DNA from 4 places in the Microcoleus sp. N9_A1 genome. Region 4 is predicted to be linked to each of the others. Evidence: riboswitches for the same ligand, from Rfam matches in the RefSeq annotation. Region 4 holds a riboswitch; each other region holds the start of a gene.
The links. Region 4 has a riboswitch for cobalamin ahead of metE (5-methyltetrahydropteroyltriglutamate--homocysteine S-methyltransferase). Riboswitches for the same ligand answer to the same signal wherever they lie in the genome.

Region 1 (7,630 bases), on a different contig from region 4:
GAACCGTGATGTGAAGTTTAAAACTACATCTGTTGTGGGAACAAGTTCGACTTTCATCACTTTTGTATTGACAGGATGTTTGCCTGGATAAAGCGGCTCTACCCACACACCTTTATTGCCCTTGCTGACCAGATTTCCGTGGGTAAAAGCTTCCCCACTTACATCTTTTTGCGATTCCCCCACAAAGGAAATTACTACGCCTACATAACCGATCGGCACTTCGGTCATTTCTACCTGTTCAACTTGCACAAACCAGGGATTGAGGTTCCACGAACCCGATAGAATTATCTGTTCTTGCAAGCCCCTGCGCCCGCCACCCTTGATGAAGGATTGCGCTTTTTGGAAATTGTTGTGACCTGGAATTATGGGGCCGGCTATTTCACCTTCATCAATGGGAATGCCATCTAGTATGGTCACAATTCCCACACGCTCTGGAGCAAGTTTGTATACTTCCAATTCCCACGATTCCATCCCTTTCTGAGCGGCATTTGCTGAAGTTATGACCTCAAATATAGCTGTATTGATTCGATAAGTACCCGTTGTGATGATGGCTAGCTGCCGTCCTTTTTCTCCGCCGTTGGTGAGGAATTTGCGGGCATTTTGGAAGTTGTCGCAATCGACGACTGTTCCTAAAATGCGATCGGGAGGAATTGTGGCTCCGTCATTGGCAATAATTAAGCCGATTTCATCTTGAGGAACGACAACGACTGGTTCTTTGCGAATGCTATATTGCCAGGGAAAATAACCAAAATGCCAGCCGGGAGGAAGGGTGTCTGCTTGCAAACCTCCTTCGCCATCGAGGGCAATTAATCTACTGGATGGCAAGTTTTTGCTGGAGAATTTCTTGGTGACAATTCCCACTTCTCGTTCGCCGATCGCGATTAATCCCAAAGTCCAACCAATTTTGGGTATAAATATCAAAACTAGGAACATTGCGCCTACGGGAAAAATCCAAATCGGGATAGTAAACCCTTCTTCTGGCGCTGGTTGGACTTCTTGGGTTTGGGGTGGTGGCGGATTGGTTTGGGCGGATGCTGGTGGGGCGATCGCGCCGGCTGCTGCGATCGTTGTTGCTACAGATAGTGTTAAGAGTAAAAGTTTGCGAAACAAACTTGCTAATTTAGTCATGTTTTTTAACCTGCTTTAAGCTACGATATACGGAAATGTTGTTATCTACGATAAGTATTCAACTAATTTTTTTGAAAGTCAATTCATAAAATTCATTAATTAAGTTCATAAAAGTCATATTTGGAATATGATTTTGTAGGGAGTGCGATCGTTCGTACCACAAAATATCAGATTACAAGCATTGACAAAATTACTGGTTCCCCGGCAGAGCCGGGGAACCGATGTCTAATTTCCGTTGATATTAACCACCACCGCCACCGCCACTCGTGGTAATGATTGGAATTACTTCTTCGTACTCCTTATGATAAGAGCAGTTTCCACAGTGATGGGTAACATACCTCTTTCCTGAAGCGCCAGTAGTTGCAGGAATCAAAACTTGATAAGTCCCTTTGAGCTTGAGCGTTTTACACTCAGGTCAGCGTCGATTATTGATTGCTTCCTTGCTTTTTTTGTAAATAATGACGCTGAAACTCCCCACAAATAGAAGCATCATCATCGGAAAAAATACAAAGCAAATAAACAATGTCAAACAAACTAGGAAAAAAAAGACTAGACCCATTATGTTGTCTATGAAAGAGCCTTCTCCTCCCTGATTACCATTTTGTTGCCAACCAGGTTGAGGTATATTCAAAACTGGCTGGGGAAATGCAATCTGCACTTCTAATTTTTGTTCCGGTTGAATAGGCTGACTTGCCACAAATTCAAAGGTTTTAGGATCTACTTGACGGGGAACTGCTGCTGCACCAAAAGTCGTAAATGAGACCAATTTATCTGACAAAAATTCAGGTAATTGCACCGTAACTTTTGCGCTATTGATCCGTGCTTTACGACCCGCAGCAATAGCTTTCCAATAAAGTAGAGTATTCCCACCATCTAACTGCAATCCACCTACAACACGATATTTGATCACAAAAGTATGTGAGTCTGGCGGTTTTAATTCATGTTGCCAGCGAATCCAAAATTGATTGTTTTCAATCCCAGTGCTACTAGGAATTATTTGATTATTTTCAGCGACGATCACATCTTTAATTTCATCGACCTTATCTAAAGAAATATAGCGATATCGTTCAGTGTTGTAGTCGGCTGTGAATACATATTTTTGGGTTTCGGTGACTAACATATCTCCGTTGGTCTGAACGTCGATTAAGACGTTGATATTCTCCCAGTAGAATGGTAGTTCTTGGGCGGCTACATGAGTGACTGTGACCAGAAATATGGTGAATAATGTGGTGAGGAAATAAAGTATTTTTTTGAGAGGTCGTTTATTCATAATATAATTCCTACTGAGTAGCTATTGATTGCTATTATTCAATAGGTTTCTAGTAAGGTCAATTCATAAAGTTCATTAATTTAGTTCATAAAAGTCATATTATGGTTTTGTCACAAAGATGAGACGGCGGTTGAAACCGCGTCTACACAAACAATGTCCGAGATGAGACGGCGGTTGAAACCGCGTCTACACAAACAATGTCCGCCTCCGCGGACTGAAGAAAATAAGATGGTTTCAACCGCCGATTCTTCAACCTGCGGAGGCAGGTTTTGTCTGTATAGACGCGGTTTTAACCGCCGATTCTTCAACCTGCGGAGGCAGGTTTTGTCTGTATAGACGCGGTTTTAACCGCCGATTCTGTACAAACGCGGTTTCAACCGCCCGGTATCCTGACAATACTTAACAGGGTTAAAACCGTGCAGCCAAACACGGCTTCAAATGTATATCTGCGCGATGGTTTGTAAGGGTAGGAATTCCAAACGCGGAGTTCTCCGTTGAAGCCGCGCGAGGCTAAAGTCAGGGAAACTTGACGGTAATTTTCTAAAGTTCGCAGCAGCAATTGACCGATTAAAATGCCTAAACTGTGCATTCCCCGCTTCCAAGTGCGGTAGCCGCAGCGGGAGTTTTGTGCTGTCCAAAGTTCGTCGGCGATCGCCAATAAGCTAAAAATAAAGCGGTACATTAGTAATAGCAGTTCTGTGACTAACTCTGGACAGCGTAATTGTCTCAGAATCTGCAAGATTTCGGTAAATGGCACCGTCAACAGGATGAAATACATACAGCTTGTGGATGCGAAGGCGCGGGCAAACAGCAAGCTCACTTGGTATATCCCAGTGCGGCTCGCATAGAGATAAAAAGTGCCGGTGCTAATTCCCCAACCTTGCCAAATATCCCACTGAATTTCCGGGATTCGATCGCCCGCAACGGCACCCATCGCCAAAGCAGGCAAACTCGTCAGCAAAAACACCAGCGGTACCGACAGCAACCGCAGATAGAGTTTCGCCGGAATTCCTGCATAAACGACGATCCAGATTGTCAACCAGAGGGCGATCGACAACTGCACCGCTGCATGGGAAACTAGAGACAGGATTAAAAGGGCGATCGCAAATGATAGTTTGTGAGCTGGCGGCAAACCGCGCAACCTATTTGTATAAGCCAGACTATCAATCTGATGGTTCATTCCAAGGTTTTGCGATCGGAATTTTGTCGAGATTGCGATCGGCCTTTATATAACCCGATCGCGTAGCCAATTACGCCAGCCCCCAATGCAGCTTGAGTTGCAAACAGCAAACTTTCAATTTCGCCGCTAGCAGGTTCAAAGAAGTGATTGAACCAAGGTTCATAGCCCGGTTGAATTTCGGTAATTGCCTTTTGGGCTTCCCCATCAGCACCGCCGTATTCACCTCGGACAAATACTAGAGGAAGAACAGCAAGAGCAACCACAGCAGCAACCAAAATCCAATTTTCTCGCGCAGTAGATTGGTGATTTCTTGTATTTTTCTGACTCATGACTTTATGACTCCTGTCTCAATAAATTCAAAGTTTCCAACTCCGGCTTCCCGTAGGAATGCAGCCAATTCCAAACCAATAAAGTCAGCAATCCCTCACTAATAGCCAGAGGAACTTGAGTAATTGCAAAGATGCTAGCAAACTTGATAAACGAAGCTACAAAACCGCCGCTTGCTGCGGGGAAAGCTAACGCTAATTGAATGGAAGTCACCACATAAGTCAGCAAATCCGCCAAAGCCGCAGCACAAAAAATTGCCGCCCGCTGCTTGCCAGTTCGCATCAGCAAATGATAGATAAAATATGCAGCAAACGGCCCGACAATCGCCATCGAAAACATATTTGCTCCCAGGGTTGTCAAGCCGCCGTGGGCTAACAAAATTGCTTGAAAAAGCAGCACTAAAGCGCCGAGTACAGCCATCACCGAAGGGCCGAACAAAATCGCACCCAAACCAGTACCCGTCGGGTGAGAACAACTCCCCGTTACCGAAGGAATTTTCAAAGCAGAAAGCACAAAAGTAAATGCGCCTGCTAAAGCTAACAGTAATTTAAGTTCCGGGTGTTCTTTGGTAATGCGGGCGATCGATCGCAAACCGACTATAAAAAAAGGTAACGCCACTATCCACCAAAACGCCGCCCATTGCACCGGCAAAAAACCTTCCGAAATGTGCATAGCTGCGGCAGGCGTTGCCGATGCTAGGACAATATAACAACTCAAGCCAGCCATCAATCCCAGGCTGACTAATTTCCGATTTCTGGCCTTCACGCTGAACCTCGCAGATGAGACTATGTAAACAAACACATCGGCGGGCATCCTGACTCAGAAAGCGACATCGCTTTCATTACAGTTGCGGGACAGCGCCGGACTTGCACCGAACTTTCCCCCTTTCCTCTAATGGCTGCTCCCCATTAGAACCGAATGATTAGCTTAGTATAGTCGATCGCGCCAGTCCGATCCCAAATTTCACAAAAATTATTCAACTTCAGTAAATTAAAATTACCTATCATCGTTCTATTCTCTTTTCTTCTCTGCTTCTCCTTCGCGTCCTAGCGCTGACGCGCGACTTCGCCTAAAGCGTCTTCGCGGTTCGTTCAATAAATAATATTTACCAATTACCAATTACCCATTACCAGGTAAATATCACCAAACAGAGAAAGGCTATAATCTTAAGTAAGTTTTGAGGAAAGCCGCAATGTTAAAGTACAACTTGCCGAGGAACTTGCCCTCAGCCGACGAACTACCAGATTCGGATGAAACGCCTGTGGATAACGAACTGCAATAACTAATACCGGGGTTGTTAAAAGCAACCTTGCTGATACTTTGGGCAGAACGCATGGACTGGTTTTTTGGCATAGATATGGGTATCTATTATCACCCAGATAAACCTGCCATTGTCCCAGATGCTTTCTTAAGTTTAGGAGTAGAACGGTTTTACGACGAAGAATTGCGTCCCAGTTACGTGCTGTGGGATGAAAATGTCATGCCACTTTTCGTGCTAGAAGTTGTTTCCCCAACTTATCGCAAGGAATACAGCACAAAATTGGAGATTTATCAAGATTTAGGCATACTTTATTACGTCATTTATTCTTCCCGCCGCCGTCGAAAACCTCATTTGGAAGTACACAAGCTAGTCAATGGAAAGTACGAGTTACAGTCAGGAAATCCAATTTGGATGCCAGAAATAGGTTTGGGAATTGGTTGTGAAAGGGGAAACTATTCTGGGGTAGCAAGGGAGTGGTTGTATTGGTACGATGCCGATGGAAAACGCTATCTGACACCTGAAGAACAGGTAAAACAATCAGCAGAACGTATCCAACAGGAATCGCAGCGCGCCGAACAAGCATCGCAGCGCGCCCAACAGGAATCGCAGCGCGCCGATCGATTAGCTGAACGTTCCGATCGATTAGCTCAGCGATTGCGGGAGTTGGGGATTGATCCTGAGAATCTGAGCTGATGGCAGTAAAGACACAATACTTACACAGTCTTGACGCTCAGAAACCGGGTTTTTCAACGCCCGATCGATCGCCCTCAACAGAGAATTTTCGGGAACAAACCCGGTTTCTGCGTCCAGAAATATGTGAATATTTATCGCAAAAATCAGGAAAGATAGAGCTAGATTTGGGAAAAACAGAGAGTTTGACGGCAAACATTGAGATCCAGCTCGAAAACATGAAAATCAGGAGAGGTTATTAAATAATGGTCATGGATCTGCGTTATTACGATGTCATCTGTTTTGGTGATGAAGTTCCAGGAGTTCTAGCTGTTATCTCGGCCGCCAGAGAATATCGTCGCCGGACAAAGCGTTATCCGCGAGTTCTGCTGATGTCTAAAGGAAGCTTGCAAGAAGGAATTGGCGGGCATTTGGTAAGAGGCGGCCTTGCTTATTTAGATAGAAGTCAGATTAGTCAAGAACTTAAACAATCTTTAAATTTAGATACCTTTGGTTCACCGCCGGCAATCTATAAAGAATTCCTGCAAAAATCCGGTGTTACGACAATTGCACTTGATTCCGGCAAAGCCAGTGCAGCCCTGAAAGAAATGCTGTTACAAGCTGGAGTCGATATCCTCAGCAAAGTAGAAATTCAATCAGTCAATAAAGAAGGTCAAAAAATTGCCAGTATAACCACATCAAAAGGCACAGTTTATGCCGGCAAGCAATTTATTGATGCCACTGTCAATGCCGAATTAGCTCAAGCTGCCGGCGTGAGAAAGTTGCAGGGATTTGAAACATTCGGTCTGCCTAACTCAGAACTTCCAGTCACCCTCGTTTTTGAAACTCAAGGACTCAGTGCAAGAGCACTGAAAGAATTCGATTACATTTATCTAAACCGCTTCACAAACCTTGCCGATTCAGAGGCTCAAAATTTTTTGCTGCACGCTGCCGGCAAGGATGCCCAACTAGCAGAAAAACTACGCCTGGAAATGATCGACACTAGAGGCAATCTCAAAACTCTGTGGGCGGGAAGCGATTACATGGATGTTCGATCGCCGACTCTGTCTGTAGCTTACCACTCCTTTAGAGGAAGAAAGCTATCTTTTCCTGAAACTGGCATGATTTTAGATCTGGGAAATATAGCAATACTTCCAAATGAAAGACTTTCGTGGAATGCGCTTTTATTTGCCGTCACCGCCAGCGAAGCGGAAGCCTTAGCCAGAAGCGGGAGCAAACCCACGGCTAATATGCAAAAAGAGATATTATTTCTTGCAGCTTGGCTGAGGAGTTTGGGGGCTACTTCTGTTACTTCTGCCTCAGAACTTTATATCAGACACGCCGGCAATGTGACGGGAGTTGTAGAACCTTTAACTGGCACACAAATGCTGTTAGGTGGCGTACCAGCTAATGAGGCACTAGGAACATTTAGCTATTATTTTGATCTACGTGGAGGCATCGAGGGTATTGAGAAAAAAGCAAACAGTCTAGGATGGTTTGAAACTATTGCTTTTACAAAGCCTACCTTCAATATTGGCATCCGCCACGCATTAATTAAAAACGTTCCTAACCTGGCAGTGGTCAGTCCGTGTTCGGGATTTGAAGGGTTGGCTTGTTCTGCAGGCAGAATTGTTGAATTCAACGCTGCAGTTGGTCAAGGTGTCGGTATCGCTGCGATTAATGCCATTCTAAATAACAAAAATCTAGCTGATGTATCTAACCCAGAAGTGAGACAAGTTCTCGCTGAAACAGGTCAGTTACCTAAAATTTTTGGAGTGGCAAATAATGCTGATGG
Region 2 (7,630 bases), on a different contig from region 4:
CGGGCGCCGGGGCAACGATGGGAACTGTGGTCAATATCCAAACAGGTGCGACTTCGGCGTTGTCGGGTTTAACTCGGGCGTTGGTGTTGCTGGTGGTGGTTTTGGGGGCGGCGAAGTTAACTCAACCGATTCCGATGGCGGTGTTGGCGGGGATTGCGCTGAAGGTGGGGATTGATATCCTTGACTGGAGTTTCCTGAAGCGATCGCACAAGGTATCTGTTAAGGGCTCCCTGATCATGTACGGGGTGATGTTTTTGACAGTGTTTGTGGATCTGATTGTGGCCGTGGGTGTTGGCGTGTTTATTGCTAATATTCTAACGATCGAACGGTTGAGCAATTTGCAATCTGCCGGAGTGAAGCTGATTTCCGATACGGATGATGATGATGCGATCCTCAGCGATGAGGACAAGCAACTGTTAGATCGGGGTAGGGGGCGCGTGTTGCTGTTCTGTTTGAGCGGCCCGATGATTTTTGGGTTGTCGAAGGCGATCGCCCGCGAACATAATGCTATGAAGGATGCGGATGCTTTGGTGATGGATTTGACTGAGGTGCCGATGCTGGGGGTGACGGCTTCGCTGGCGATCGAAAATGCGATTCGCGATGCTTGCGATAAGGGCTTGCAGGTTTACATTGTCGGTGCCAGCACCAAAATTCAGCAGCGCTTGCAGAAGTTGGGATTGTTGGATCTGATCTCGCCCGAACGGATGTTGACCGATCGCACCACAGCCTTGCAACAAGCCGTCGCTGTAGCTGACAGCAAACGTCCCCTCTCGGAAGTGCCAGTGTAACGGGACTTACGCAGGGGCAGTCAGAAACCGGTTTTTTTACCAAAATAGTGCATCCTAGCCCTTAATATCGGTAAAAAACCCGGTTTCTTTGGTATTGATGCGTGCAGGACTAGACTTGAGTTGCATAAATATTCCATCGATCTGTTAACCGCAGATTTCCAGCGTAAGCTGTTAGTCATTTAAATTTCTTGCCTGAACCCCTTACAGTATGGGGTATAGACCACAAATAATGCAGTTTAAATGTGGAACAGCTTACAAACACCGATAGACGCAGATAATTTAATCTTGTCTGCGATTGAGTGCAACTCAAGTCTAATAATCAAGTTTCCTATTTCCACTAAAGTTATAAACATTGCCCGATCGCAGTTTTTCCTAAATATCGTGTCTATATTATCTGAAATTCCGACTGTGTGGTTGCAAATTTCCCTCGTGGGTATCTGGCTGGGTTTGATTTTACTGGTAGCTGAAGGGTTAAATCGCTTTACTTCTGTCGATCCTGAAGTATCGCGGAAGGTGGTGCACATGGGTACTGGAAATGTGATTTTGCTAGCATGGTGGCTCGAAATACCCGGTTGGGTGGGGATTTCGGCGGGAATTTTAGCAGGTGCGATCGCCCTAATTTCCTACCAACTGCCGATTTTGCCCAGTCTTAACAGTATCAACCGCAAGAGTTTCGGGACTTTTTTCTATGCTGTGAGTATTAGCGTTCTCGTCGCTTGGTTTTGGCCGCTACAACATCAGGAATACGCAGCTTTGGGCATTTTAGTGATGGCTTGGGGCGACGGATTGGCCGCTGTCATCGGCAAAAAATACGGCAAATATATTTATCGAGTTTGGGGAATCCAGAAGAGTTGGGAAGGTTCTGCAACTATGTATTTGGTGAGTTTTGCTGTTAGCAGTTTGATTTTGCTCTTCGTTCAAGGCAATGTTTGGCAAACTTGGGCGGTGTCAGCAATTGTGGCTTTGGTTGCTGCTACTTTGGAGTCGGTTTCTAAACTGGGAATTGACAATCTGACTGTGCCGATCGGCAGTGCTGCGATCGGCTTTTTCCTCAATCAATTTTGGGTAATTGGTAATGTCTAATCTGAACTTACCCCCACGGGCGGCGTTGCTGGATACAGGTATGAATTCAAGATTTCGCAATTGCTATAAACCCTCGGAGGGTGAATTTTGTAACTTCAAGCGAAAAGGGAATTCATACCGTGAATCAGCAACGCCAATTATCAATTGTCTAAGTCCCGTTAAAGCAGCCGACGTGCTTGTAAAATTTGTTGTTGCAATTCCTCGAAATTAGGCGTTTTTGAGCGATCATCTGTTTGAAACATCGCCTTGATTTGGTCGATTAGCTCGATCGCCAGCGGTACACCAAGTTGCAATTGTTCCAAGACATCCCGCTGAGCAAAAACGGCTTCGGGAGTGCCTTCTAGAATCAGTTTTCCGCGATCCATCACAAACACCCAATCAGCCCAGCGGTAGATGAAATCGAGGTCGTGACTTGCTAAAAGTATGGTGGTTCCGGCCGCGTGAATTTGTTGCAGCAAACCGATCAGTTGTCGGGTGTGGCGCGGATCGAGATAGGCGGTAGGTTCATCTAACAGTAGCAGTTTGGGCTTGAGAACCATGATATCTGCGATCGAAACGCGCTTTTTTTGTCCTAAACTGAGGTTATGGATTGGTTCGCGGGCGAGTTCGCTTAAGTTGAATTGGTCGATCGCCTGTTGCACCTTTTGACCAATTTCTGATTCGGGCAATCCTAAGTTGTACAATCCGTAGGAGATATCTTCTTCTACCGTCGAAGCAACTAATTGATGTTCGGGATTTTGAAAGACGAGTCCGATTTGTTGGCGCAGTTGCGTGAGATATTTGCGATCGTAGCGGAATGGTTCACCTTCCCAGCGAATAATTCCCTGTTGCGGTTGGTACAAACCATTTGCTAGCAGGAAAAAGGTGGTTTTACCGCAGCCGTTTTGACCAATCAGCCCGCAGCGCTTCCCGGCGGGGACTTTGAGGCTTAAGTCCTGAATTGCTACTCGCGAACCGCAGGGATAGGAGTAGAAAGTGCGAGCGAATTCGAGAATTGATTGAGACATATATTAGTAATTGATAATTAGTAATTGATAATTGGTAATTGGTAATTGGTATTTGGTATTTGGTAATTGGTATTTGTGGGGTGGGCTTCTAGCCCGCCCAAAATCAAATTTAAATGCCGCAACAGCTTAGCTTAATATGTCATTGCGAACTCTTAGTGAAGCAATCGCCGAGACTATGCGATTGCTTTCCCGAAGCGCGATGACAATTACAGCATTTAATAAAAAGTTCGATCGGACTTAATTATTAGCCACGTCCATCTTTTTCTGTCAACTGCCAAAGTTTAATTTCATAACAAAGATGTTGCTCAAAAAGTTGACTCGCCTCCAATCCTTCAACCACCAATTTTTTAAACCAGCGACGAAATATCCAACGCAGGAATTTATGAATTGGCGGAACTGCGATCGAAATTAAATCCGCAACATAAATCATTGTGTTCAGTCCATACCTGCGGAAAGTATCGACATATAGGTCAATTGTTGGTAAAATATGAGTGGAAATATCCTCAGTTTTTACTAAATTAAACCCGGCTTGCATTAATGCAGTTTCCAGCTCTTTGACAACATGACAATTAGAAAACATTCCTTCTGTATAATTAGGATTAGATCGCATCATATCCGCAAGCAGTACGTAGCCTCCAAGATTGAGTACAGTCGCCGCACCTTTAGCTATATCGACAGCAGACATATATTGGCTACTTTCGCTAAACAGAACCAAATCGTAGGAGTGGGTGGCTTGGAAGTCTTCAAATTTAGTGAGGTGGAAAACTGCCCGATCGCCTGTACACTTAAGAAAACGCTGTTGTTGGAACGGATCGGGTGCGAGCCCTTCCACTGCAAAACCTCGATCAAGCAAATAAGCCGCATTTCCACCAATCCCGCATCCTACATCCAGCAAAGTCTTGACTTCTTTGGGGATAAAATCTAACAATTTATCTGTGTAAGCTTGCTGAGCAAAACGCAGCCGCGCGATGGTGAGTTCGTCAGCAGGCACAGGCAGAGTCTTCCAATAGCCGTAATGAAGATACGGCGAATCTGTCAACCCCAAATAGTAATTCAGCGCTGCATTTTGGTAGCGAGTTACTTTGGAAATAGAAATTGATGTTTGCTTCGACATGAGGAGAATTGGGTAAATTTGAGGATTTCCGGGAGGGTTGAAATTCTTCCCAGCGCTTGCATATATGTTAATAACACGCGATCTGCATAAATTTCCAACTTTTGCCACAAAATCCAAAATTCCCTTGTCATTCGCGCTCGACAAACCGACAACAACAGTAGATTAATTGTAAAAATACTAAACTAACCATCATCTATACCTCGCAGATGAAAACAACAGGTAAACAAATCGGCGGGCATCCTGACTCAGAGATTTAACTATCCTAGTATTATCTCATTACAGTTGCGGGACAGCGCCGGATTTTCACCGAACTTTCCCCCTTGCGTCTGATGGCTGTTCTCCATCAGAGCCGATCGATCTGCCGAGATATTAGCACTATTTTAGATATTTCACAAAATACTGATTCTGTTGGGCGATCGCCCATTTACCCCATTTTTCATAATTCTTTCATTTTTACGGGTTCTGTGATAAATTTAAAAAATGAAAAGATTATGAAAATCAGCGATCGTCGATCGTACCGTCTGCTGCAAACTCTAGCGAATTTCACTTGGAATTTTTGAAGATATGCGGAAAAACCGTCAAATTACCCTAAATCCCCCTCTCCCCCTCCCGGACTCTCCCCCTAGGAAAAAACATCATCTCCTAGGATTCGGGCTGCTACTGGCAGTTTGTCTCAGCGGGTGCAACACTCAGACGACCCAGCCTCAAACCAACCAAAATCCAGCTTCAGGCACAACCGCCACCGATTTGACCCGAAAAGATAAAAAAGTCATTCTCACCACCTTCACGGTGCTGGCAGACATGGCGCAGAACGTCGCCGGTGACAAGGCAACTGTTGAATCCATTACCAAGCCAGGGGCGGAAATTCACGGCTATGAAGTCACTCCCAGCGACTTAACACGAGGGCAAAAAGCCGATTTAATTTTAGATAATGGGTTGAACTTAGAACGCTGGGCAACTCGATTTTATAACAGTTTTCCCAAGGTTCCCCACATTACTTTGAGCGAGGGAGTCCAACCCGTTAATATTTCTGAAGATGCCTATCAAGGTCAACCAAATCCCCATGCTTGGATGTCGCCCAAAAATGCTTTAATTTATGTTGATAATATTCGCAAGGCTTTAGGAAATATCGATCCGGCTAATGCTGCAGCATACAACGCAAATGCGGCAAAATACAGTGAACAAATTCGGGCGATCGACGAAAAACTCAAACAAGCTATTTCAGCCATTCCCCCGGAAAAACGCTACATAGTAAGTTGTGAAGGCGCTTTTTCTTACCTTGCCAACGATTACGGTTTGAAAGAAGTTTATATTTGGCCTGTCAACGCCGAACAACAATCCACACCGAGACAAGTCGAACGGGTGATTAATACAGTCAAAGCAAACCAAATACCTGCTGTATTCTGCGAGAGCACCATCAGCAACGAAGGACAGCTTCAGGTAGCCAAGGAAACAGGCGCCAAATTTGCCGGGGTGTTTTATGTCGATTCCCTCTCTCCAGCGGAAGGCCCAGCATCAACCTATCTTAAGTTACTTGAATACAATGTCAATACTTTGATAAAAGGGTTACAGGGAAAATAAAGGAGAACAGTGAGCCCAAAAACCCGGTTTCTCCAAAAATCTTGGCTTTAGCAACGAGGTATCTCGCAAGAAACTGGGTTTTTACCCCCCTGCGTAAGTTCTGTAGGTAATTGATAATAGGGAGAAAATTAGATGGATGGAATCAGTATCGATATTGAAAATGTCACTGTTGCCTATCACGGCAAAGTTGCCTTGCACAGCGCCTCTCTGCAACTCAAAGCAGGGACGATTTGCGGTTTGGCGGGGATGAATGGTGCGGGAAAATCCACGTTGTTTAAAGCCATCATGGGGTTTGTGAAGCCAAACACCGGACGAGTTTTAATTAATGGGTTGCCGATTCGTCAAGTGCAAAAACGCAATTTGGTTGCCTATGTGCCTCAGTCGGAAGAGGTAGATTGGAATTTTCCGGTGAATGTTCGCGATGTGGTGATGATGGGGCGCTATGGGTACATGAATCTGTTGCGGATTCCTGGATCGATCGACAAACAAGTGGTGCGAGAAAGCTTGGAAAGGGTGGAAATGTGGCAGATGGGCGATCGGCAAATCGGAGAGTTATCCGGCGGACAAAAGAAACGCACCTTTTTTGCGCGGGCTCTGGCGCAACAAGCAACGGTTTTGCTACTGGATGAACCCTTTGCCGGAGTCGATATCAAAACAGAGAAAATGATGATTGATTTGTTGATGGAACTGCGTCAAACAGGACATACAATTCTCGTTTCTACCCATGATTTAGAGTCTATTACTACCTTTTGCGACCAAGTAGTGTTAATTAATCGCAGCATTCTCGCCTATGGCAATACCTCTGATGTGTTTACAGAGGAAAATCTTTCGCGAACTTTTGGCGGTTCCGTTGGCGATTTTTCCTCTGCAAAAAGTCGGTCAACCTGAGATATTGTAGCAATGTCAACAAAGTGTTATGTGGTGGGTTTGCACGTTTAATGCCCGATCGCGAACCCGCCCCTATAGGATTATTGATTGTGGTGTCCGATCTCAGTTAACTCAAGTCGATTTGGAGAAAAAATAATGGATTTAATTCAGTGGTTTGCCGCACCGTTGCAGCATGAATTTATGCTAAAAGCGATTTTAATCAGCGCTTTAGTCGGGCTTGTTTGTTCGGCGCTTTCATGCTATATGACTTTGAAAGGATGGGCATTGATGGGTGACGCGGTTTCCCATGCGGTGATGCCGGGGGTTGTGATTGCTTATGTGCTGAATATTCCTTTGGCGGTGGGGGCGTTTGTGTTTGGTGTGGGCTCCGTAATTGCGATCGGCTTTATCAAAGCGAAAACTCGCATCAAAGAAGATACGGTAATCGGTTTAGTGTTTACTGGATTTTTTGCCTTTGGTTTAGTGTTAGTTTCTAAAGTCAGAAGTTCGATCGACTTGACGCATATCTTATTTGGCAATGTCTTAGGCATTTCCGATGCTGATATTGTTCAAACTGTAATTATTAGTGTCATCAGCTTAGTGACGCTGGCAGTTTTACGCAAAGATTTAATTTTATTTTGTTTTGATTCGACTCACGCGCGATCGATCGGTTTAAATATCACATTTCTCTATTACGTGCTGCTATCTTTGCTATCGCTCACCGCAGTGGCTGGACTTCAGACAGTAGGGATTATTTTAGTAGTAGCAATGTTGGTGACTCCGGGAGCAACCGCCTATTTATTGAGCGATAATTTTGACCACATGATGTTGATTGCGATGGCGACTGGGGTATTTTCTAGCGTGATGGGAACTTATATCAGCTATCACATAGATGGTGCGACGGGCGGATGTATTGTTGTTTTGCAAACGCTGCTGTTTGTGTTGGCGATGATTTTTGCTCCAAAACACGGCTTGTTGGTTAGAGCTAGGAATTCACGGGCGATCGATTAATAAGAGTGGGCGGTTAAAACCGCTCTTAGACAAGCCTAATCCGCCTAGATATTTAAGCCGGATTAGGTATAACATCAAAGTCAATATTTTCATACAAATCTGCCAGCACAACTTCCACAGAAATAGAAGTTAATGAAACTCGATCGCCCGCACAGCTATATTCCGAAAAAATCCACTTA
Region 3 (7,630 bases), 120 kb from region 4:
AAAAATGTTGGAAGGAACGGTGGTTAATGTGCCTCCCCAAGGTGGCCGCAAACATCCTTACCAAGATTTTATTCAAGTTGACACTAGCAAGATTCTATTTATTTGCGGCGGTGCTTTTGTCGGTTTAGAAAAAATAGTTGAACAGCGTTTGGGTAAAAAATCCTTGGGCTTTATTCAGCCAACAGAAACCGAAAGCAACTCGACTTTGCCGGCGAAGGATAAGCGGGCGGCTGATATTTTGCAGCAGGTACAGCCGGATGATTTAGTTAAGTTTGGTTTGATTCCTGAGTTTGTCGGGCGGATTCCAGTGGTGACGGTGATTTCGCCGCTGGATGAGGCGGCTTTGATGCAGATTTTGACTGAGCCCCGAAATGCTCTGGTGAAGCAGTATCAGAAGCTGTTGAAGATGGATAGTGTGGAGTTGGAATTTGAGCCGGATGCGCTACGGGCGATCGCCCAGGAGGCCTATCGTCGCAAAACTGGCGCGAGAGCTCTCCGCAGCATTTTAGAGGAGTTAATGCTGGATGTGATGTACGAGTTGCCTTCTCGCAAGGATGTGGCTAACTGTATGATTACTCCCGAAATGGTCGAGAAGCGATCGACTGCTGAATTGCTGTGGCATCCCGCATGGCGGAAGCACGAAACAGCTTAATTTGTAATCTGTAGGGTGCTTGTGGCGCACCCTACAAACTTGGCAAATTTACTTTATGACACTTAAAAAAATGTCAGTCAATGTAGCTAAAGCCAGTAAAAAATCGAGATTGCCAGTATCCAGTTTGCTGCCGAGGATTGCAATTTACAGCGCGCTTGTGGCTGGCATCATGGCGTCATGTTACGATGTCAAACTCAATACGATCGTCCCGCTCTTGTCCCGGCCAAGGGGTAAGAGATTTTTAGAAGCCCAAGCATATATTTCAGCCATCAATAGAGCGCAGCAAGCTTACTATGCAGAATACGGTCAATTTAGCGATTCCATTGCAAAATTGGGTTTGGGAATTAAAGAACAGACCGAGAACTATAATTACACGATCGTCTCATCAATGGGTCCGGTTCAAACTAGGCACAATCACCGCGAAGCAGCACAATTTGAAAGCGCGATCGCGAGCGTCAAACCTACTAATAGGAACCCCGGGAAATCCTACACGGGCGCAGTATTTGCTTACAAAGAAAAGGGTAGCAATGTAATAAAAACTATTAGTGCTTTATGCGAGAGCGATCGGGAGAACGCAAGTTATGCAGAAACTTGGAGTCCGCCAACTTTTGACGGCAAAGAAATTCACTGCCAGCCCGGAACAACGTTGTTACAGCGTTAACTGCCAGCCCGAACGTTAAGGTAAAACCTTGAAACTCTTTTGCGTCACTTTTTGACCGTCTAAGTAAAATTGAAACTGCCAATTGCCAGGTTTGTCATCTTGTTTAAAATTGTACCAGCACCAAGTATTTAATCGATCGCCCGTCGTTTTTAAATAAGATTGACTCTGGGCTGCGAATAGTCCTTGAGGGTTGACAACCTTACAATAACTTCTATATTCTCCTTCTGGCAACTTAGTACCACTGACAGCAAAATAGACTTTTTTGTTTTGCTTCAAAGACCAAAAATCTCTAGTTTTTGTCGATTCTAGTTCGTCAGTTAACATCTCTTGAGTGTGAGGATTTAACTTTACTGCGTTGATTACTGGTTTGATATCGACTGCTGTTTGAGGTTCGGGAAATTTCCAGAGCAAAGGAATAAAAATAGCAGCAATTGCTGTTAATAATCCGACTGATATGAGTGCGAGTTTTGACTTGTTACGCTGCTGAACTACCTCTAGGGGAATCAAAGCATTTAAGGCCGCATCTGCGGAAGGATAGCGGTGTTTGAAATTAGGTTCTACCATTTTTTGCAGCCAGTCAAGAAACTCGGGAGTTAGCTGCAGCAAGCGATGTTTAAAATTAATCCGCCCGGTATCGTCCATCAAACTGCCAACTTCGGTAGAATTGATGCCGATTAGCAAGCAAATTAGCGTCGCGCCGAGACTGTATAAATCCGATGCAACAGTTAGCTGCCGATTGAACATTTGTTCTGGCGGCATAAAGCCCAAAGTGCCTTTAACAACGCTGCTGGCGGCCACTTCTCCCCCGCCGATTCTAGCAAATCCGAAATCGACAAGGCTGACATTCATCCGGTCATTTACTAAAATATTTTCGGGTTTTAAATCTCTGTGGATGACTGGCGGAACCCGATTTTGCAGGTATTTGAGTATTTCTAAAACAGAGATAGCAATTTGCTTGATTTGTTCGGGCTTCCAGCGGTTAGAATTTGCCAAGGAAGGGGCATTTTTGTATTCTTGCACCATGCAGAAACCCGATGCAGTGGGGAAGGAATCTAAATAGCGGGGAATGCTAGGATAGTCGAGTTCTCGCAAAATCCGAATTTCTTGTTCGCACGCTTGATATTGAGCCCAATTAGCGCCTGTTTGGGCAAATTGAAATTGTTTGACGGCGACGGAACGTTTGGTATTAATTTCGGTAGCGAGATAAGTAACTCTACCGCCAGCGCGATTGTGTCCGAGTTCGCGGGTTATTTGATAGCCGTAGTTGGAAAAGTCAGGAAAAGCATTCATAGGTAAATAGTTGATAGTTGATTTAGGAATCCTAAATGAGTAAAAAGATATAGGGGTAGTGCCCCCGTGCCTACCCCGGCCTTATGGGGCAACCACGGGGGGTTTGCCCCTACAATAATTACACAAATGATTTAGGAGTGCTATAGTTAGTGGTCGAGAGTTGTGATAGTTAATAGCGAGGTTTTTAAGAGTTGGATTTAAAGCGAACTCTCGAAAAAATCCGCCAACAACAGGCAGGAATGCAGACTCTTAATGTTTGGTAAGGTTTTTAGTAAGGACTTCAGTCATTGAGGTTGAAAGTCCTTGCTGCGAACAAGTTTTTACGGTTTAATTAAATTTGGTCGGGATTTGCGATAGTTGGCAAGTATTCTTTTTGGTTTAAAAACGATCGAGTCAATTAACGGAATTCCAGTGACGGCTAGAGATGTCATTATCGTTCCTCCTACAACTAATATTTCTCTGGGTTCAACCCATTCTAAGTGAGATTTTAAGTTTAAATAGTTTAGAAATGCTACTGACAAAGTCATACAAAATCCGGCAGTGAGAAAAGCTCTTTTGGTAGCATCTACTTCAAGAACTTGTCTGGCTATCTGCTCGTCAATCTGCTTGTTAAATACCGAATTGACTATCTTGTAAATCAGGGATGCCAGCGCTAGAATCAAGAAGACTCTAACGGTAGAAGCATACAAGGAAAATGATAAAAGCAGCATAATAACTGCTGCTATCGTAATATTTTCGATTGTAACATTCGTAATCCTTCCTCCTAGTATTAAGGCTCCAAGTAAAGTTACTGCTAGCGAAACCAGCACTGACCCAGCATACACAAAACTTATTAATTGATTATCGATCGTCCCCTTCCCGATATCTAAAAGAATACTGGTTAATATGCTGCTAATAAAATTAAAAAAAATCAATCCTATTAACCCTCCACATAAAGCTAGAAACCAATTAAAATCATATTTGTTTGATTGGGCTGTAATGGCGAGTTCGGCGACTAAAAATCCCAATAAGCCACTCGTAAAACAGATGGGAAGCATGATAGTAGTAGTCCCAGAATACAAAGAGATGTCAACCACCGGATAGACGAAACTATAATCAATCCAGTCAAATATGAAAAATGTTAACAGCAAACAGCACATAAAAGTTGCTAATATTAAACAGAACATAAAAATCAGCCTGAATACTGACAAAAAATTAGTTTTTTGCGGTACGGGCAGCGGGGCTGTTGTAGCTTGCAATTCTATTGTATGAGTTTCGGGTTCAGAATTAGCGCGCAAGATGATTTGGCGGTTGTAAGTTTGACTTGCCAGCAATTTGCTCGTATCGACTGCGATTGTACACTGGATATAATTGCTTTCAAATGCCTGCGGTTCAAAGGAGATCCAAGAGTGGTCGTAGGGCGTGTGGGGCGGATCGTTCGGATGTGGCGCGACTTCCCACCTGCCACAAAGCATTGTATCGGGAATTGGGTTGCTAATGGCAATAGTTTGTGTTAAGGTTTCTCCATATTCAGTAGCTGTGAATTGAAGGCGATCGCGCTCAATTCTCACTTTCGGCAAGCTGCTGACATCCAAAGATTCTAGCGCAGTTAAAGCATCCGCAGCCGATGGAAATCTGTCTTGCAATCTCGGCGCTACCATCCTCTCCAACCAATTCATCCAACCCTGCTGCAATGGCGGTACTAAATGCCGGAAATGAATGCCATAATTGGCATCAACTAAATTACCGACATCCGCGGATTTCGTACCAGTTAACAAGCAAATCAGCGTTATCCCCAAGCCGTAAAGGTCGGAGGCTTTTGTTAATTTTCGGTTGAACATTTGTTCCGGCGGCATGAATCCCATCGTGCCTTTGACGACGCTGCTGGCGGCGATATTTCCACCTCCTAGCCGAGCAAAACCGAAGTCTACTAAATAAACATTTAGTTCGTCATCTATTAACAAGTTTTCTGGCTTAATGTCGCGGTGAATTATCGGCGGTTTCTGAGATTGCAGGTTAACTAAAATCTCTAAAGTTGCGATCGCAATTTGCTTGATATCCGGCGGGGAAAAAGTCCGCGCGACAGCAGATTCGGCATTTTTGTATTCCTGCACCATGCAGAAACCGCTGTCAGTTTGAAAAGAATCGAGATAGCGGGGAATGCCCGGAAAATCCAGATTTTGCAAAACTTTAATTTCTTGTTCGTAAGCTTCGTATTCTGCCCAGCTAGCACCTAATTGGGCAAATTGAAATTGCTTAATTACAACGGATTTTTTTGTGTTAATTTTTGTGCCAAGATAGGTGACGCGGCCGCCCAAACTGTTGTATCCGAGTTCGCGACTTATTTGATAGCCATGTTTGGAAAAGTCTGGAAAAGCGTTCATAGGTAATTACTATGGTTGGTAGTAAGGACTAAAGTCCTGAAGCCGTTATCTTATAAGGACTAAAGTCCTTACTACGAACGAAACGATCGCTCTTACAAACATAACTTTTTTGAAAAAAGGCGGCAAGTGCGGTATGATGTGACTTCGCGATCGGTTCTAGCGAGGAGCAGCCGCTAGAGGAAACGGGGAAAGTTCGGTGCAAGTCCGGCGCTGTCCCGCAACTGTAATGAAACCGTTGTGGTTTCTCAAGTCAGAATGCCCGCCGATATCTAACTCACTTTTGAACGCATCTGCGAGGTACGGATGATGGATGGAATTAACACGGCTGTACGCACAAAGCACAGTCTGTTTGTTTGCACTGCTTGCGCTAGTGTTTGGAAAAACGGCAAGCGCGAAGGTAAAAGCGGCGGTCAACAATTTATGGAAGACTTATCGAAACTCGCTAAAGATTGGGAGTTTTCTGATAAGTTTGAGATTCAAGAGGTTGAGTGCATGAGTGCTTGCAGTCACTCTTGTGCGGTGTCTTTTGCTGCTGTTGGAAAGTACACTTATCTGTTTGGCGATTTACCAGCAAATGAGTCGGAAAGCGTCGCGGCGGTACTCGAATGCGCGGGTCAATACTATGCCAAACCGGACGGTTTGTTGCCGTGGTCTGAGCGTCCTCCAGCTCTGAAAAAAGGTGTTTTAGCAAAGATTCCACCGCTGGCAAATTAGAGCCTTTCTCGTTACCATGCTCTGCCCATTGGTGACTACTTAACGTCAAACCGATCGTCTCTCTTGTTTTTATCGAAATCTAGATCCCCCCTAACCAAGGGCGGGCACGGGGGCACCGCCCCTACTAAGGGGGGGACAAGAAATATTCTCAAAGTCCCCCTTCTTAAGGGGGATTTAGGGGGATCTAGACTTCGCTTAAAAGCGACTTTTATTGTAGATTTCAGTCTTAAGTTGTCACCTACGATCTCGGTCTGGTAACACATATGCAGAGGCTCTGCCTCGTATTAAAAGCGCTCCTTTATTCCAGCGAGGCAGAGCCTCTAGATTAGCATTCCCAGGCAGAGCCTGGGAACGAGATGTCCCATCACCAAATAAGCACAAAATTATCAATGCACAAAATTCCTGTTACTGTCATCACTGGTTTTCTTGGTAGCGGCAAAACTACCTTAATTCGCCACTTATTGCAAAATAATCAAGGTCGCCGCATTGCTGTTCTGGTTAACGAATTTGGCGAAATCGGAATTGACGGAGAACTGCTGCGCGATTGCCAAGTTTGCGACGAAGAAGAAAATGTCAGCAGCAATATTGTAGAACTAACAAATGGTTGTCTTTGCTGCACTGTTCAAGAGGAATTCTTGCCGACTATGCAGAAATTGTTGAAGCGCAGAGAACAAATTGATTGTATTTTAATTGAGACTTCTGGCCTCGCACTTCCTAAACCTTTAATTCAAGCTTTTCGCTGGCCGGAAATTCGCACCGGTGCTACAGTAGACGGTGTTGTTGCTGTTGTCGATTGCGAAGCTATTGCTAGCGGTAGTTTTGTCGGTGATATCGATGCTTTGATGGCACAGCGACAAGCTGATGATAGTTTAGATCACGAAACTCCGATCGAGGAATTGTTTGAAGACCAGTTAGCCTGTGCCGATATGGTACTTTTAACGAAGGTCGATCGCGTAAACGAAGAAACTCAACAGAAAGTTCAAACCTGGTTGCAGCAAGAGTTGCGTCCGAGTGTGAAAATTGTGCCTTGCAAGGGTGGCGAAATTAACCCTGATGTGCTAATGGGATTTAATGCGGCGGTTGAGGATGATTTGGAGTCTCGTCCGAGTCACCACGACACGGAAGAGGAACATGAACACGATGATGATATTAACTCGACTTTCTTTATTGCCGATCGCGAGTTTGAACCTGAAGCTTTGGTGAAAAAACTGCAATCCTTGATGCAGCAGGAGGAAATCTATCGGATTAAAGGGTTTGTGGCGGTTCCCAAGAAACCGATGAGGATGGTGTTGCAAGGTGTCGGGGAGCGCATAGAATATTTTTACGATCGCCCTTGGCAACCTTCGGAACTCCGCCAAACCAAGCTGGTGATTATTGGTAGAGAGTTGGAGCGCGATCGAATTGCAGCTATAATTAACAACTAATTGTCATCTGAGAGGGGCGGGTTTATCGATATTTTGAATTGCAGCAAATATTATTGGTAAAACTCGCCCCTACAAGCTCTGACGAACAATTTATTAACATTATTTAATATTGTGGTCACTCCCAGCAGGTCTGGTGTAAAATAGCGATAATGGTTATCATTGTACAATAAACGAGGTCAAGTATGGTGACTGCTGGGGCGATCGAATCAGTTCCTGTTACCGTTCTCACAGGCTATCTGGGTGCAGGCAAAACTACGCTACTGAATCACATTTTAACACAGGAACACGGCAAAAAAGTTGCAGTGATCGTCAACGAATTCGGCGAAGTAGGCATCGACAACCAACTAATTATCGATGCCGACGAAGAAATTTTTGAGATGAACAATGGCTGCATTTGCTGTACAGTCCGAGGCGACTTAATTCGGATTATCAACAACTTGATGAAGCGGCGCGACAAATTCGACCACATAGTCATCGAAACCACAGGTTTAGCAGACCCCGCACCCGTAATTCAGACATTCTTTGT
Region 4 (7,630 bases):
AAAGTTCCCTTGGCTGCCAAGGTTTGCTAACATAAGCCTCCGCGCGATCGCCCTGGAACCTCGCAAATAAAGCTAACTGCTGTCCCTTGCCTGTTAAAAATACCACGGGTATGTTCCGAGTTTCGGGATTAGCTTTAATTAAACGACAAACCCCGTAGCCGTCCAGACGGGGCATTATGACATCTAATAATACTAAATCAGGGCAATTTTTCTCAAGTTTAGCCAGCGCTTCCACACCGTCAGATGCCTGAATTACATTCAATCCGCTGCATCTCAACTGATGTGAAATGCACTCCCGCTGGCTGCGGGAATCTTCCACCACTAAAACTGTACTCATCACTACCCACCTGGTTTCTGAGGTAAACTTGTTCGCTGCTTCGAGTAACCCTTGCTGAAATCAGTTTACCCGCCTTGGATGAGTTTGTTATCACTGGCAAGCTAAACTTACTCAAATTGCAACAAATCTTAAACTGGGGAGGCAAAGTGATACTTATCAGAAAATGCTGGTTGCTAATACCCGGAAAAATATTCGATATTTGGGCGACAAATATTGAGCTTTTAAGCCTTAATAGCGGCAAAATGTACTGATTTCGGGCGAAAACCTTGTTGAATTGCAACAGATAATCCGCTACTGTATACGTTGAACTTCTGAAGGACGACAAATGAATCGATTGCTCCTCACTTTATTGGTAAGTCCGACGCTGTTTGGATCTGTGATGTCTTTGAGCGCGATCGCAAATCCCGCTCAAATTGGCGAAACACCAGGCAAATCGGCTGATTCGCCCAACTGCGTGCGATCGCCTCACACTCAGCGCCTGACTTGCGTGCGGCTTCCTGGCAAGTCTGCTGCTGCGGCTTCTAAGCCGAGAATTAGTTGGCAGCGCCCGGGCGAAGAACGGGTGGCGATGCTGGATTTTTCGGAAGAAGAAAGTGATGCGGCGGCGGTGCTGTTTGGCTGCGACTGCCAGGCGTGTATCAACAGGCTGCGACAGTTACGCGGTGTGCCGCCTCTGGATCTGACTTGAGGCCGATCGATCAAACAGCATTGGGAGTCAGTCTCAAAAACCTGGTTTCCGATCGCTGCGGGCTTTGGAATGCCTTTAGCTTTCTCACTTTTAAAGAAATTGTAGTCAATTTGTTGCAGGATTTCTAGAGATTTTTTATCTCTCAAAACCGGGTCTCTACTTTTTAGCTAGAACTTGTTTAAGTTGAGCAGTTGCTTGCTCAATTTTTTCTATACTACCTGGGTTGACCAATCCGTAGTAGTCAAAAACGTAAACTCGATTATTTTTTGTGGCTGTTAGTTTATTCCAAAATGAATCAGATTTAAATTGATCTAAAATTCCTTCTCCCCGATCGACTATAATGATTACTTCAGGATTAGCCTCTAAAACCTTTTCCGCTGAAAGCGTCACGTAGCCTCGCATAGGGCTATCTCCTTGCAATTGGGCTGCGACATTTTTCACGTTAAACTTACCCAGCAAATCTCCAGCCCAACTGCTTTGATTCGGCGATAAAATCGGTTGTCTGCTTACCAAAACTAAAGTGGCGGGGCTTTGATTCGGAATGTCTGTTAAAAATGTTTGGTAGCGTTTTAACAGAGGTTCGGGATTCGTATTGAGGGATTTAGCTAAGGTTGTTGTTAACTCTTCTAGGGATTTCCAGCTATCAACTTTAGTGAGTAAAGTTTTAATTCCAAGCTGCTGCAATTTTTGCATTGTTTGGTCATGAAATCCCGACGCACCTACTACCAAATCCGGTTTCAATGCGATGATTTTTTCTAAATTAGGAGGGGTGCGTTCGGCAGTGACTGCGGTAATCCCTGTAAATTTGGGGTTGCTGCTGACTAATGCGCTGCCGGGAATTCCTACAAGTTTGGTTGGGTCGAGTTGATGGATAATATCGGCAGTTAAAGGTGTTAAAGCTACAACTTTTTGTGCTGATTCCCTGTTAGTTGTTTGTGGTTGATTAACTGGCGGCGAAACAGTAGGAGTTGATGGCTGAATTTGGGGTGAAGTGGCGGCGGAGCAAGCGGTAAATGCTAAACTCAGCAACAGGATAGCGGTACGAGAAAACAAAGTTTTGTACATAGTTTAGGCGGGAGTTACAGCAAGTGTAGGCCAGGTTGAGACAGAATTGACGGGAAGTTCGATCGCACGAAATGATTGTTGACTGTTGACTGTTGACTGTTGACTGTTGACTGTTTGGATATTTGAACAATACCGATGCAACCGGAAACGATCGGATGGGAAGTTCGATCGCACTTTAGCGCTTAATGATTTAAATATCAATAGTTTACGGTAGATTTTGTATAAAAAACCGCCTTTCTTGCCTGCACTCGGATTTTTTAAGTATCTCTTAAGTTTTATTCTACCCTTTAGAACCACTACTAGGCAATAGTTTAAAGCCTGTGGCACTCAGTATAGAATAGCGGATTGGGGCAATAAGTTAATAGAAATAATTCTGAATAAGTTTGGAACTTAGTGCGAGGAAAAGGTTATACTTATCATAAAAGTATTAAGTGTGAAGAGTGGGAGCGATCGCACAAATCTGCAAGCCTACAGAAGTTTCTAAAATGATAGCTTCTACGCCAAAAATTTTAGCTAAATTATTAGGAGTTAAAACTTCTGCGGGAGTTCCTACACAAAAAAGTTCCCCTTTATTTAACATGGCAATCCGCGAACTGTACCTAGCCGCTAAATTAATTTCATGCAGCACCGTAATAATCGTCAATTTTTGTTCTAGATTTAGTTGGTTAAGCAGCTCTAACAATTGCAACTGATAGCAAATATCTAAATAAGTAGTAGGCTCATCTAATAGCAAAACTTGCGGATTTTGAGCCAAAGCTAAGGCGAGGAACGCGCGCTGGCGTTCGCCTCCTGAGAGTTGTTCGACAGGGCGATCGCGAAATTCCTCAATCCCAGTTTGAGCGATCGCAACTTCCACCTTTTCCGCATCTTCCTTGCTCAATTCCCACTGCCACCAACCCTGATGAGGAGAACGCCCCAAACTAACTAATTGCCTTACCGTCAAACCTTCCGGTACTGTTTGCTGCTGCGGCAAAATCGCTAATTTTTGAGCGACAACAGCCGCAGGTTGAGTATGAATAGCCTTGCCATCAAGCAACACACTTCCTTGCTGCGGAGTTAGGATGCGGCTAACTAACTTCAAGAAAGTAGACTTACCAGAACCGTTGGCACCGATGAGACTCAACCACTCACCAGGTTGCAAAGATAAAGTGATGTTGTGGGCGATCGCAACTTCGCCGTAACCCCCAGTTAAATTTTGAATTTGTAAAGACATTATATTTTATTATTGGTTATTGGTAATCGGTAATCGGTAATCGGTAATTAATTTTGCGTCTTCCTTCTTCCCTCTTCCTTCTTCCTTCTTCCTTCTTCCCTCTTCCTTCTTCCCTCTTCCTTCTTCCTTCTTCCTTCTTTCCTACTGACTAGAACGCCGATAAAGCAGCCAGACAAACAGCGGAGAACCCAACAAAGCCGTAACCGTACCCACAGGCAATTCTACCGCACCCAAACGAGCCAAAAAATCCGCAAAAGTCAACACCCAAGCACCGCCGATCGCACTCAGCGGCAACACAAACCGATAATCATTACCAACCAACAAACGCACCCCGTGAGGCACAACCAATCCCACAAAACCAATTAATCCGCCGATGCTGACAGCACTCGCAGCTAGCAAAGTAGCAACACCCCCAATCAACAAGCGCGATCGTACCAGCGAAACCCCCAAACCAACAGCTAAATCGTCGCCCAAAGCCAGCAAATTTATCGATCGCCCCAAAAAACATCCTAACAGCAAAGCAGCCAAAATATAAGGTGCAGCAACCTGCAAATCTGACCAACCGCGACCGTTCAAACTGCCGATCAACCAATTCAAAGCAGCTTGCAAGCGGCTGTCTTCAGCTAACAGCAGCAGTGTAGTTTGTATTGCCCCAAACAGAGAACTCACAGCCACACCAGCTAAAACTAAACGTTCAACAGAAATCCCCGTTTTAGTTTTTCCCAAAAAGTAGACCAGCATCGAAGTTAAAATAGCACCTATCCAAGCCGCCAAAGGCACCCAAGTTTGAAATATTCCCAAAGTCAGCATGGTAATCGCAACCAACCCTGCACCAGCCGAAATTCCTAATACAAAAGGATCGGCTAAACCGTTGCGGAGCAAACCTTGCAGCAAAGCCCCCGACATTCCCAAAGCCCCACCAACTGTCAGCGCTGCCCCAACTCTGGGCAAACGCAATTCCCAGAAAATAGTCTGATTGACAGCATCGCCTCGGTGCAGAAATGCTTGCCACAATTGATCGGTACTCATCGGTACCGCACCAAAAGAAAGCGAAAGAGCGATGGTTAACAGCAAACCCAATCCTAAGAATATAACTGCCTGAAAAACTCGATATTTTAGCCAGATTTTTTGCAAATTCACTAGATTACACCACTTGAATTTAAAAAATAAAGTGCGATATGTCCTCCGTTTAGATTTGCGGAACGATCGAACTCGTTAACTACAATAACCCATTTACCAGAAGGCGGCGACCGTGGGAGCAGATGAACAGCCGACGATCGAAAAACTCTACATATCGCGCTATTTGTCTGAGGGGTTGCAAATTTTCAGAAATGTGGTATTGTCAGAAGTAATCGGTTCTGGTGGAGATCACCCACTAGAGGAAACGGGGAAAGTCCGGTGCGAACCCGGCGCTGTCCCGCAACTGTGATGAAGCGTACAATCGTTTCTTAGTCAGGATGCCCGCCGATTGTATCGTTTCATTTAACCCATCTGCGAGGTACGGATGTATTCAGCATTTTGTTTTCAATTCGATTCTCTTTCAGAGACGCTGCGCGATCGGCGATTATACTCCTTAACCCGTGAGAAACCTGTGGTGGAATTGGTTTCTAGGGCGAGATAGCAAGTTTGAAAAACTAACATGAACAGCATTATCTAGTTTCAGATGCAAGGAATCTTGCTGGGCCTTTGCCTGCTGTAATTTCTAACAGCTTTTTTATAGCTTTGTTGGAAATTCAGATGCTTTTGCCTTTGATGCGCCTTGCAATCTAATGGCATTGCTGTCGGAAATTCGGCATCGGATACCTCTTGGTTTCCGACAGAGTTTCTATTGACTGATGAATCAATTGACAACCCCAAATTAGGAGCAATTATGTCAATTTTAACGGCAACTCTTGGATATCCCCGCATTGGTAAAAACCGTGAAGTCAAGAAAGCTTTGGAAGGTTTTTGGAGTGGCAAATTAGAGGCAAATACTTTACTGTCTACTGTTCAAACTGTAGAAATAGAAAACTGGAAAACACAGCTACAGACAGGCATCGATCGCATCGGTGTAGGCGATACTACACTCTACGATCACGTGCTTGACTGGACAATTCGTTTAGGTCTAATTCCCAAACGCTTTCAGGGGTTATCAGGACTCGATCGATACTTTGCAATGGCACGGGGCAAAGAAGGAATTCCGGCCCTAGAGATGACCAAATGGTTTGATAGCAACTATCACTACCTCGTGCCTGAAATTCCAACCCAACTGCAACCAGCAGATTTCAGCGATTTTCTGGAGACGGTGCAGCGGGCAAAAGCGACGTTAGGGGAGCGGGCAGTGCCGATCGTTCTTGGCCCCTGTACGCTACTGCGGTTGAGTCGGTTAGATGGCGCAATGGAAGATTCTCTAGCGCAATTGCTGCCGCGCTACATCGAACTCTTGACGCAATTAAAAGCCCTTGGGGTTGCCGAAGTGCAGATACATGAACCTGCCTTAGTTCTGGGAGATGCAAACAACTTCAAAGCACACTATCAAACTGCTTATCAAGCCTTTGCTAAAGTCGATTTACCGCTGCATCTTGTCACTTACTTTGATGACTTGGGTGAAGCTTATTCTTGGGTGATGGCATTGCCTGTTACCGCGATTAGTTTAGACTTCACTCGCGGACGCAATTTAGATTTACTCAAGCAATATGGATTTCCCCCAGATAAGCATCTGGGCGTTGGCATTGTGGATGCCCGCAACATCTGGCAAATCCGTCCAGAACAATTGCTGCCAGTGCTGCAAGACATTCAAAGAATTACGCCTAATATCGTCATTCAGCCGTCGGCATCATTGCAGTTTGTTCCCTACGATGCCAAACGGGAAACAAAGTTGCCAGAACCTCTCCGCAATGTGTTGAGTTTTGCAGAACAAAAACTGCAAGCGGTGAAGTTTTTGGCACGCAGTTTAACAGGAGAAGAAACTGAGAGCGATCGCGCCAAGATTACCGATGCCTGGACAAAATTCGAGCAATTTAGTCCAGCCAATCCTGCCGTGCAGTCACGCATGAAAAGCATTACGACAAATGACTTTCTACGGGAATTATCCTACGGTTTGCGGCTGTCAAAACAGATTTCTCTGCCCATTTTTCCCACCACAACGATCGGCTCATTTCCTCAAACATCAGAAGTGCGACAACTGCGAGTACGGTATAAAAAGGGTGAATTGAGTCAGCCAGAGTATGAAGCAGCTATTGATGCTGAGATTGCCAACAGCATTAAACTCCAAGAAGAAATTGGGCTGGATGTGCTAGTGCATGGCGAATTTGAACGCACCGATATGGTGGAATACTTTGGACAACAGTTAGATGGATTTGCCTTCACGCAAAATGGCTGGGTGCAAAGCTATGGCAGTCGGTACGTGCGTCCGCCGATTATTTACGGTGATGTCGTTCGTACTGCCCCAATGACTGTACGCGAGTTTAAAGTAGCGCAATCATTGACGCAAAAACCAGTTAAAGGAATGCTAACAGCTCCCGTAACAATTTTAAATTGGTCATATCCGCGCACCGATATTTCACGACAGGAACAAGCGTTTCAAATTGCGCTGGCATTGCGCGATGAAGTGGCAGATTTAGAAGCAGCAGGAGCGAGGGTAATTCAAGTAGATGAACCCGCATTACGCGAAGGTTTACCTCTGAAGCTAGAGCGCTGGAGTGAATACCTGTCTTGGGCAGTAGATGCGTTTCGTTTGGCAACCGCAGTCGCTCATCCCCAGACTCAAATTCACACGCATATGTGCTACTGCGAATTCGGCGACATTATCAAAGACATTGAACGGTTAGATGCCGATGTGATTTCGATTGAAAATAGTCGCAGCAACAACCAAACGCTGCATGAAATCATCGCTGCAGGCTACACCTATCAAGTGGGTAACGGCGTGTATGACATCCACAGTCCAGTAGTGCCAACAACAGAACAGATTTTGCAGCAGTTGCGAACTGGAATTGCCAATTTACTTGTGCAGCAAATTTGGGTAAATCCCGATTGCGGCCTGAAAACACGGCGTTGGGAAGAAGTAATTCCGGCTTTAAAAAATATGGTGGAAGCTGCCAAAACGCTGCGGGAGGAAGTAAATGCGACCGGAAAATAGCATCTGGCAGGGAAACTTTGGCTACTGGCAACATGGCTTCATTCACACAAATCTGCTGATGATTGGTTATACAGGATGGAAGGGATTTCAGTCTTTTGGACGGGGAGTTGTGGTTTGTGATGTGGATACTAAAGTTATTCATTCTACAATTACAAATCTTGAACCTGTTCCGTTCGCAATCCAGTTTATCCCCTCGAATTTGATGGGATT

Region 1: linked by a shared signal. The riboswitch ahead of QUA58_RS01165 (energy-coupling factor ABC transporter permease) and the one ahead of metE (5-methyltetrahydropteroyltriglutamate--homocysteine S-methyltransferase) in region 4 are both predicted to bind cobalamin.
Region 2: linked by a shared signal. The riboswitch ahead of QUA58_RS01100 (methyltransferase domain-containing protein) and the one ahead of metE (5-methyltetrahydropteroyltriglutamate--homocysteine S-methyltransferase) in region 4 are both predicted to bind cobalamin.
Region 3: linked by a shared signal. The riboswitch ahead of QUA58_RS02685 (DUF1636 domain-containing protein) and the one ahead of metE (5-methyltetrahydropteroyltriglutamate--homocysteine S-methyltransferase) in region 4 are both predicted to bind cobalamin.

The regions. Positions count from the first base shown of each region.
Region 1 covers NZ_JAUBRI010000002.1:59,467-67,096, forward strand. The annotation lists gene QUA58_RS01145 (SPFH domain-containing protein) at 1-1,128, opposite strand, end outside; gene QUA58_RS01150 (DUF2207 domain-containing protein) at 1,544-2,398, opposite strand; gene cbiQ (cobalt ECF transporter T component CbiQ) at 2,772-3,578, opposite strand; gene QUA58_RS01160 (energy-coupling factor ABC transporter substrate-binding protein) at 3,575-3,907, opposite strand; gene QUA58_RS01165 (energy-coupling factor ABC transporter permease) at 3,912-4,631, opposite strand; cobalamin riboswitch at 4,693-4,839, opposite strand; partial or broken gene QUA58_RS01170 (Uma2 family endonuclease) at 5,098-5,859, shown strand; gene QUA58_RS01175 (hypothetical protein) at 5,859-6,098, shown strand; gene QUA58_RS01180 (FAD-dependent oxidoreductase) at 6,108-7,630, shown strand, end outside.
Region 2 covers NZ_JAUBRI010000002.1:45,542-53,171, forward strand. The annotation lists gene bicA (bicarbonate transporter BicA) at 1-788, shown strand, start outside; gene QUA58_RS01090 (diacylglycerol/polyprenol kinase family protein) at 1,170-1,871, shown strand; gene QUA58_RS01095 (ABC transporter ATP-binding protein) at 2,030-2,878, opposite strand; gene QUA58_RS01100 (methyltransferase domain-containing protein) at 3,123-3,992, opposite strand; cobalamin riboswitch at 4,206-4,361, opposite strand; gene QUA58_RS01105 (metal ABC transporter substrate-binding protein) at 4,557-5,573, shown strand; gene QUA58_RS01110 (metal ABC transporter ATP-binding protein) at 5,706-6,461, shown strand; gene QUA58_RS01115 (metal ABC transporter permease) at 6,597-7,451, shown strand; gene QUA58_RS01120 (Uma2 family endonuclease) at 7,504-7,630, opposite strand, start outside.
Region 3 covers NZ_JAUBRI010000004.1:39,285-46,914, forward strand. The annotation lists gene clpX (ATP-dependent protease ATP-binding subunit ClpX) at 1-652, shown strand, start outside; gene QUA58_RS02670 (type IV pilin-like G/H family protein) at 708-1,313, shown strand; gene QUA58_RS02675 (protein kinase domain-containing protein) at 1,329-2,603, opposite strand; gene QUA58_RS02680 (serine/threonine-protein kinase) at 2,924-4,966, opposite strand; cobalamin riboswitch at 5,101-5,247, shown strand; gene QUA58_RS02685 (DUF1636 domain-containing protein) at 5,270-5,680, shown strand; gene cobW (cobalamin biosynthesis protein CobW) at 6,070-7,104, shown strand; gene QUA58_RS02695 (GTP-binding protein) at 7,287-7,630, shown strand, end outside.
Region 4 covers NZ_JAUBRI010000004.1:164,054-171,683, forward strand. The annotation lists gene QUA58_RS03255 (response regulator) at 1-337, opposite strand, end outside; gene QUA58_RS03260 (hypothetical protein) at 663-1,025, shown strand; gene QUA58_RS03265 (ABC transporter substrate-binding protein) at 1,182-2,090, opposite strand; gene QUA58_RS03270 (ABC transporter ATP-binding protein) at 2,518-3,303, opposite strand; gene QUA58_RS03275 (iron ABC transporter permease) at 3,445-4,443, opposite strand; cobalamin riboswitch at 4,640-4,786, shown strand; gene metE (5-methyltetrahydropteroyltriglutamate--homocysteine S-methyltransferase) at 5,174-7,420, shown strand; gene QUA58_RS03285 (hypothetical protein) at 7,404-7,630, shown strand, end outside.